Regions from separate parts of the Curtobacterium sp. Csp2 genome, predicted to be linked through region 1. Evidence: predicted binding sites of a transcription regulator. Region 1 holds the regulator's gene; the other holds the start of a gene.

Region 1 (4,410 bases):
CCACCGGGTCCAGCACGACCAGCGCACGCCGATCCTCCTGGCCGACACCAGACGACGGGCCGACACCCGACGACGATGCCAGCTGCGCCGTCGTCACCGGTGCGTCCACCTCGGGGACGCGGGACCGGACGGCCTGCTTCGCGGCTTCCTGCGCGATCGCGGCCCACCGGGCACGACCCTTCCCGACCTTCGCGCCGTCCCACCGCGACACGCTCCGCGTCGCCGCCCACGGGACGATGCGGTCGACCCCGATCTCGGTCGCGGCCTGCACCGCCATCTCGTCGCGGCCGCCCTTCGCGAGCGCCTGCACGAGCACGAGCGCTGGTCGGGGCGCGGGCTCGACCGTGACGGCGTCGACGGTGAGCGTCAGCTCGTCGCGACCCGTCGACGCGACCGTCCCGGCCACCACCGTGCCGCGGCCGTCGGCGATGCGCAGGGCCTCGCCGACACGGACCCGCGCGACCGACACGGCGTGCCGGCCCTCTGGACCGTCGAGCGTGACGGTGTCACCGACCCCGACGCCGTCGAGCGTGCCCGGGTCGACCAGGTGGAGGGACGCCATCAGAAGTGCAGGAAGCGGTCGCGCAGCTTGCCGAACATGCCCTGCTGGAACCGGGCGAGCTGCGGCTTCGCGGCCTTGTGCGACTTCGCGAGCTGCTCGACGAGCTGGCGCTCCTTGTGCGACAGCTTGGTCGGGGTGACGACCTGCACGCCGACGCGCAGGTCGCCGCGACCGTTGCCGCGGAGCTTGGTGACCCCGCGGTCCTTGATCACGAGCACGTCGGCGCTCTGCACGCCCGGGCGCAGCTCGAGCTCGACCGGGCCGTCCAGACCGTCGATCGTGGTGTGCGCGCCGAGGATCGCGTCGGTCATCTGGACCTCGAGCGTCGCGAGCAGGTCGTCGCCGTCGCGGCTGAAGACGTCGTGGTGGCGGACCTTCACCTCGAGGTAGAGGTCACCCGAGGGGCCACCAGCCGGACCGACCTCGCCCTGACCGGGCATCTGCAGTCGGAGCCCGGTCTCGACGCCGGCGGGGACGTCCACCGGGATCGTGCGGCGCGCACGGACGCGGCCCTGGCCCTGGCAGGTCGGGCAGGGGCTCGGGATGACGGTGCCGTAGCCGCGGCAGGTGCCGCACGGGGCGCTCGTCACCACGTTGCCGAGGAGCGATCGGACCTGGCGCTGGATGTGGCCGCTGCCGCCGCAGATGTCGCACGTGCGCGGGCTCGTGCCGGGCGCGCAGCACGAGCCGTTGCAGGTCTCGCAGACGACGGCCGTGTCGACCTCGACGTCCTTGTGGGTGCCGAAGACGACCTCGTCGAGGTCGACCTCGATGCGCAGCAGGGCGTCCTGTCCACGCTCGGCCCGGCTGCGCGGGCCGTTGCCCCGCCCGCCACCGCCGCCGCCGCCGAAGAACGCGTCGAAGATGTCGCTGAACCCGCCGGCGCCGCCACCGAAGGGGCTGTCCGCCTGCGGTCCGGCGTCGTACCGCCGCCGCTGCTCGGGGTCGCTCAGCACGTCGTACGCGTGCGTCACGTCCTTGAAGCGCTCGGCCGCGTCCGGGCTCGGGTTCACGTCCGGGTGCAGCTCGCGCGCGAGCCGGCGGTACGCCTTCTTGATGTCGGCATCGGAGGCGTCCTGCTGGACGCCGAGGACGTCGTAGTGGTCTGCCACGTATCCCTCAGTCGGTTCGGTCGGTGCGGCGTTCGCCGCCGGTCAGGTCGGTCTGGAGGCACGGATCACCCGGGCGGGGCGGCCTGTGCCCGTCGGGGGCCGGGTCGGTCAATGTTCGCCCAGGAGCTTGGACAGGTACCGTGCGACGGCGCGCACCGCGGCCATGTTCGTGCCGTAGTCCATCCGCGTCGGCCCGAGCACCCCGAGCCGCGCGACCTCGCCGCCGCCGGCCAGGTAGCCGCCCGCGACGATGCTCGTGGCGTCGAGCCCGTACTCGGCGTTCTCGGCGCCGATGCTCGCGGCGACCGCGACGTCGTCCAGCTGCATCTCCCCGAAGAGCCGGAGCAGGGTGACCTGCTCCTCGATCGCCTCGAGCACGGGGAACAATCCGCCGGAGAAGTCGCGTTCGCTCTTCGCGAGGTTCGCCGCCCCCGCCATCACCAGGCGGTCCTGTCGGTTCGCCGCGACCTGCTCGATGAGCGTCGCGACGACGACACCGGCGAGCGTCTGGGCGTCGGGGCGGAGCTGCTGCGGGACCGCCCGGAGCGCCCGGGGCACGTCGTGCAGGAGCAACCCGACGGACGCGCCGTTGAGCACGGAGCGCAGTTCGGCGAGAGCGTCTTCGTCGAGCGGGACGTCGGTCTCGACGACGCGCTGCTCGACCCGGGCTGTGTCGGTGATGAGCACCACCATGAGCCGCGTGTCGCCGAGGCGGACGAGTTCGATGTGCTGCACCCGCGCGCGCACCATCGACGGGTACTGGACGAGTGCGACCTGGTTCGTGAGCTGGCTGAGCAGCCGGACGGTGCGGCCGAGGACTTCGTCGAGGTCGTTCGGGGTGCCGAGGAACGTCTCGATCGCGTGGCGCTGCGCGCTGGACAGCGGGCGGGCGGCCGCGAGGTGGTCGACGAAGACCCGGTACCCCTTGTCGGTCGGCACCCGGCCCGACGAGGTGTGCGGGGCCACGATGAGCTGTTCGTCCTCGAGCAGGGCCATGTCGTTCCGGATCGTCGCCGCGCTCACCCCGAAGGCGTGGCGGTCGACGATCGACTTCGAGCCGACGGGCTCGCGCGACGCGACGTAGTCCCGCACGATGGCCTTGAGGACCTCGAGGGAGCGTTCGCTGACCATCCGGACCCCTTCCGTTCGATGCTGGCACTCGGACGTCTCGACTGCTGATCCTACGCCCGACCGCCGACGGACCGGGACCCGGGCGGGCCCCTCCCGCTACGCTCTGGGCATGAGCTACGGACAGCAGCCCGGAGGGCCCTACGACCAGCAGCCCGGGGGGCCGGCGAACCCCGGCGGACCGCAGTACCCGCAGGGGTACCAGGTCCCGCAGCCGATGTCGCCGGAGGACCAGCGGCTGTGGGCGACCCTGACGCACGTCGGCGGCATCTTCTTCAACTTCCTCGTGCCGTTGATCGCCTACCTGGTGCTCCGCGACCGTGGGTCGTTCATCAAGGAGCACACCCGCACGGCGCTGAACTTCCACATCACCGCGGCCATCGCGTACATCGTCGCCGGGCTGCTCTGCATCGTCCTGATCGGCTTCGTGCTGCTCCCGATCATCGGGGTGCTCGTCATCGTCTTCGCGATCATGGCGGCCATCGCAGCGAACCGTGGCGACCTCTACAAGTACCCGCTCACGATCGAGTTCATCAAGAACTAGGCCGCTCGAGCAGGACCAGGTCAGTCGAGCAGCTCGCGGACCACCGCGTCCGCGAGCAGCCGACCCTGCAGGGTCAGCTCGAGCCGCCCCCGCACCGCGGCCGAACCGTCCACGAGTCCGCGCGCGATGAGCCCGGCGACGCGCTCGCGTGCCGACGGACGGAGCTCCGCCGTGGTGAGCTCGCCGCGGACCCGCGCGGCGAGCAGGACGCGCTCGACGTACCGGGTCTCGTCGTCGAGCGTCTCGCGGCCGGCTGCCGGTGACTCCCCCGCGAGCACCCGGTTCGCGTAGGCGGCCGGGTGCTTCACGTTCCACCAGCGGGTGCCGGCCACCGCGGAGTGCGCGCCAGGTCCGATCCCCCACCAGTCGTGTCCCTTCCAGTACGACAGGTTGTGCCGGCTCGCGTGCTGCGCCGGACTGCCGTCCGCGTCCGCCCGGGCCCAGTTCGAGACCTCGTACCAGGTGTAGCCGGCGTCACCGAGGACCCGGTCCGCCAGCTCGTACATGTCGGCGGCGAGGTCGTCGTCCGGGGCCGGGAGCTCGCCGCGGGACACCGCGCGGCCCATCGCCGTGCCCTCCTCGACGATGAGCGAGTACGCCGAGACGTGGTCGGGCCGGCACGCGAGCGCCGCGTCGAGTGACGTCCGCCAGTCGTCCAGGGACTCGCCGGGCGTCGAGTAGATGAGGTCGAGCGAGACGTCGAGCCCGTGCTGCTTCGCGAGGTCGACGACGACGGGCACCCGTTCGGGGTCGTGCGTGCGGTCGAGCGTCGCGAGGACGTTCGGCACCGCGGACTGCATGCCGTAGCTCATCCGCGTGAAGCCCGCGCGCTGCAGGGTGCCGATCGCGTCCGCGTCGACGGAGTCCGGGTTCGCCTCGGTCGTGACCTCCGCCCCGGGCAGGATCCCCCACGTGTCGTCGATCGCCCGCAGGATCATCGCGAGGTCCGACGCAGGGAGCATCGTCGGGGTGCCGCCGCCGAAGAACACCGTGGAGACCGGTCGGCGCGGGACGCCGGAGCGGTCGAGCACCTCGGCCGCCCAGGCGATCTCCTGCACCGCGTG
Region 2 (4,410 bases), 1.8 Mb from region 1:
CGCCGTTCGACCTGTGCACCGACAACGGCGCGATGATCGCGGCGGTCGGGGCGCGGCTCGTCGCCGAGGGGCACGCGCCGAGCGACCTCGGGTTCGCCGCGGACTCGACGCTGCCGGTGACGACCGTCCAGGTCTGACGCCCGTCCTGGTCCGACGGAGGGTCGGGCAGCCCGGGGCGCTGAACCCGCTGCGGGTCCTTGTGGGAGGATTCAGGTCGGGCGTCGACCGACCAGGCGCCGAGAGGGGTGGACCGGTGTCCGATCAGAACCAGTGGCCGAAGCCGGACGAGTCGTCGAACGCGTCGAACTCGACCGGGTCCTCGAACCCGACGTCGAGCGCGTCCGGGTCCCAGGCGCCGCAGTCCGCGCCCCGGTCGGCTCCGCAGTACCCGTACTCGGCACCCGGCCAGCAGCAGAACCCGTACGGCCAGCCGCAGCAGCAGTCGAACCCCTACGCGCAGCCGCAGCAGCAGTCGAACCCGTACCAGCAGCCGTCCGGTGCCCAGTACGGCCAGCAGCAGGGCGGCCAGTACGGTCAGCAGCCGAGCAACCCGTACGCCCAGCCGCAGCAGCAGTCGAACCCGTACGCGGCGTCCTACGCCTCCACCGGGTACCAGCCCTACGCGCAGCGCCCGAAGACGAACACCCTCGCGGTGCTCTCGATCGTGTTCGGTCTCGGGGCGATCCCGCTGTTCTTCATGGCGATCCTGCTCGGCCCCGCCGGCGCGATCCTCGGCCACATCGCCCTCGGCAAGATCAAGCAGAACGGTGAGGGCGGCCGTGCCCTCGCCCTGACCGGCATCATCGCCGGCTGGGTGATGACCGGATTCTGGATCCTGTGGATCATCGCGCTCGTGGTCTTCGCCGGCTTCAGCAGCTCGTACTCCGACCCCTACGGCTACGACTCCGGCGCCTTCGTCGGCTGACGAACCCGGACGACCACGGCGACGGGCCCCGCGCAACCACGCGGGGCCCGTCGTCGTCCGTGGCGGGCTCAGCCGGCCACGTCGACGAGCCGCTCGCACAGGATCGCCGTGTGTCGTCCCTCCAGGCGGGTGAGCACGAGCGTGACCGCGCGCCGGCCCCGCAGCCGCAGCCGCTTCCGGAACTGCGCCGGGTCGACGTCCACACCCCGCTTCTTGATCTCGACGGTGCCCACGTCCTCCGCCGCCAGGCGTGCCGCGAGCTGCTTCACGTCGAGCGGCATCGTGTCGAGCACCCGGAAGCCCTGCGCGAACGGCGTCGCCACCGCACGGTCCGAGGTCACGTACGCGATGCCCTCGGACAGCATCCGGCCGTCGAGCGACCGGGCGAGGTCCCCGATCAGCCGCGCGCGGATCACCGCGCCGTCCGGCTCGTACAGGTAGTCGCCGACGGGGCCGACCTCGACGTCCTCGGTGTCCCCGGGAGCGGTCAGCTCCGCGGTGCCGTGTGCGCCGATGACCGTCGCGGCACGTCGGATGCCTGGGCGGGCGAGGGGACCGGACCAGAGCACGAGCTCGACGACCTCGCGGTCGACGGAGACCCACTGCGCCTCGAGCGTGTCCGGGATGAGGTCGCGGTCGATGCCCGGCCCGAGCTTGACGCCCGTCGGGGTCGTCGTCGCGGCCGCGAAGACCGTGTCGAGCGACGGCGACCAGTCGTCCGGGTCCGCCAGCCGCCGGGTGTTCGCGTGCCCGGCGGTCCGACGGGCCGGGTCCATCCACACGCCGTCCACCCGACCGAGGTCGAACCCGGCCGCGTCGCCGAGCTCCACCCGGGCGTTCGGCCACGGCGCGAGGTTGTGCGTCGCGACGGCCGCCGTGACCTCGTCCCGGTCGACGGCGGTGACGTCGAGGTCGAGCGCGGCCATCGCCAGCGCATCGCCGCCGATCCCGCAGCCGAGGTCGGCGACCCGCGTGAGTCCGGCGCCGACGAAGCGTCCGGCGTGCAACGCGGCGACCTGCAGCCGGGTCGCCTGCTCGAGTCCGGCCTCGGTGAAGAGCATGCGCCCGGCGAAGTCGCCGAACTTGCCGCGGGCCCGCTGTCGGAGTCGCGCCTGGGTGAGCACGGCGGCGACGAGCCCCGGGTCGTGGCCCTCGGCGCGGAGCCGGGAGACGACGCGGACGATCTCGCCGCCGTCGGAGATGCCGGGGGTACGGTCGAGCAGGGCCATCCCCTCGGGGGTCAGCAGCTGTGCGAGATCGGCGGCGTCCACGCCTCGATCCTCCCAGGTCGCCGAGAGGGCCGGAGCCGCCTGGCACTCGGATTGACCGAGTGCCAGACTGTCCCTAGACTCGCGTTGGCACTCTCCTGTGCGTAGTGCCAACCGGTTCCCATCTGTACCGAGTCAGTACCGAGAAAGAAGAGGTCACCGTGGCCGTCACCATCAAGCCGCTCGAGGATCGCATCGTCATCCGCCAGGTCGAGGCGGAGCAGACCACTGCTTCCGGCCTGGTCATCCCGGACACCGCGAAGGAGAAGCCCCAGGAGGGCGAGGTCGTCGCCGTGGGCCCCGGTCGCATCGACGACAACGGCAACCGCGTGCCGCTCGACGTCGCCGTCGGCGACAAGGTCATCTACTCGAAGTACGGCGGCACCGAGGTCAAGTACTCGGGCGAGGACCTGCTGGTCCTCTCGGCTCGCGACGTCCTCGCGGTCATCGAGCGCTGACACCCAGCACCTGACGAACGCCCCGCACGGCTCCGGCCGGCGGGGCGTTCGTGCGTGCAGCACGCGTCCAGCGGGCGTGCAGCTCGCGTCCGACACACGTCCGGTGCGCCTTCCGGCCGGGAGGCACGGTGCCGGTCCGTCGCGTCGGTCCGGCTTCCTAGGATGGTTCCGTGAGTGAACCGACCCCGACGCGCCCCGCCCGCTCCGAGGCATCCGTCGGTGTCGTCCAGGCGATCGTTGCGTACGGGCTGTGGGGACTCATGCCGCTGCTCTTCGCGGCGATGGCCCCCGCCGGCGCGTTCGAGATCGTCGCGTGGCGGATCGTCTTCGGGCTGGTCTTCTGCGCCGTCGCGATCGCCGTCACCCGCTCGTGGCTCCGCACCCGCTCCCTGCTCGCCCAGCGCCGGGTGATGCTCGTGATGGGCCTCGCGGCCGTCCTCATCCTGGTCAACTGGACCGTGTACGTCGCCGCAACGACGACGGGCCACACGGTCGAGGCCGCCCTCGGGTACTTCATCAACCCGCTCGTGACGATCGCCCTCGGGATCGTGGTGCTCCGCGAACGGCTCCGTGCGGCGCAGTGGGCCGCGGTCGGCATCAGCATCGTGGCGGTCGTCGTCATCGCCGTCGGCTACGGCCAGGTCCCGTGGATCTCGCTGACACTGGCGTTCTCGTTCGGGTTGTACGGGCTGGTGAAGAAGCGCGTCGGCGGGACGGTCGACGCGCTGAGCGGGCTGACGATCGAGACGCTCTGGCTCCTGCCGATCGCCGTGGGCGCGCTCGTCGTGCTCGGGGTCACCGGCCTCGGCGGTGGGGTGACCTTCACGAGCGAGGGCTGGCCGCACGTCCTCGTCACGGTGCTGACCGGGCCCGCGACGGCCGTGCCGCTGCTGCTCTTCGCGTCCTCGGCGCGGCGGGTGAGCCTGTCCACGCTCGGGTTGACGCAGTACCTGGCGCCGGTGATGCAGCTGCTCGTCGGGGTCGTCGTGCAGCACGAGGCGATGCCGCCGGCGCGTTGGATCGGCTTCGGGATCGTGTGGGTGGCGCTCGTCGTGCTCACGGTCGACAGCTTCGCGGCGGCCCGGGCAGCCAGGCGCCGGACGCTCGTACCCACGGCGGCCGAGCCGGTCTGACGGGACCGACCCGTGCCTCCAGGCCGGCGCCGACCGTCTGCCGGAGTGGCGGGCGCACGCAACAGTCCCCCGCGGATGATCCGCGGGGGACTGTCGTCCTTGCAGGGGTGTTACTTCGAGACCGAGCCCTGGATGGCGCTCTGGTACACGGGCTTGTTGTCACCGTCGAACTTGTAGATGCCGATGTAGGCGCTCGACGGGTCGTTGTTCTCGTCGAACGGACCGATGCCGGACGGGCCGGTGTAATGGATGTCCTTGCCCTCGTCGAGCAGCTTCTTGCAGTCGGCGAAGGTGGTGCACTCGGTCCCGCCGTCGGCGCCGGACACCGCGGCCATGTTCTTCTGGATGGTGCCGGAGTCGGTGCCCTTGCCCTTCACCGCGGCGAGTGCGGCGAGCGTCGTGGCGTCGTAGGACTCGGCCGCGTACGAGTAGTCCGCGAGCGGCTTGCCGGCGGTCTTCTGGTAGTAGTCCGACAGGCGCTGCTTCAGCTCGTCCTTCGGGCTCGCGCCGGGGATGGTGCCCTGTGCGCCCTCGAGGGTGCCCTTGTCGAAGTCCTTCGAGTAGTCCGCGGTGTTGCCGTCGGACATGTAGATCTTCGCCATGTCCGCGTTCTGCGACTTGAGCTC

What was found. Region 1 encodes HrcA, which represses chaperone genes, less so after heat shock. Its sites were predicted from a motif close to TTNGCACTCGNNNNNNNCGAGTGCNAA; they were not measured.
Region 2: the regulator HrcA is predicted to act here: its motif matches at 2,236-2,262, upstream of groES (co-chaperone GroES).

Annotation. Positions count from the first base shown of each region.
Region 1 covers NZ_CP054593.1:2,218,349-2,222,758, reverse strand. Annotated here, with positions in the region: gene HUN59_RS10760 (16S rRNA (uracil(1498)-N(3))-methyltransferase) at 1-562, opposite strand, end outside; gene dnaJ (molecular chaperone DnaJ) at 562-1,674, opposite strand; gene hrcA (heat-inducible transcriptional repressor HrcA) at 1,783-2,805, opposite strand; gene HUN59_RS10745 (DUF4870 domain-containing protein) at 2,915-3,346, shown strand; gene hemW (radical SAM family heme chaperone HemW) at 3,367-4,410, opposite strand, start outside.
Region 2 covers NZ_CP054593.1:420,516-424,925, forward strand. Annotated here, with positions in the region: gene tsaD (tRNA (adenosine(37)-N6)-threonylcarbamoyltransferase complex transferase subunit TsaD) at 1-137, shown strand, start outside; gene HUN59_RS02130 (DUF4190 domain-containing protein) at 254-925, shown strand; gene HUN59_RS02135 (class I SAM-dependent methyltransferase) at 994-2,196, opposite strand; gene groES (co-chaperone GroES) at 2,355-2,651, shown strand; gene rarD (EamA family transporter RarD) at 2,822-3,784, shown strand; gene HUN59_RS02150 (ABC transporter substrate-binding protein) at 3,895-4,410, opposite strand, start outside.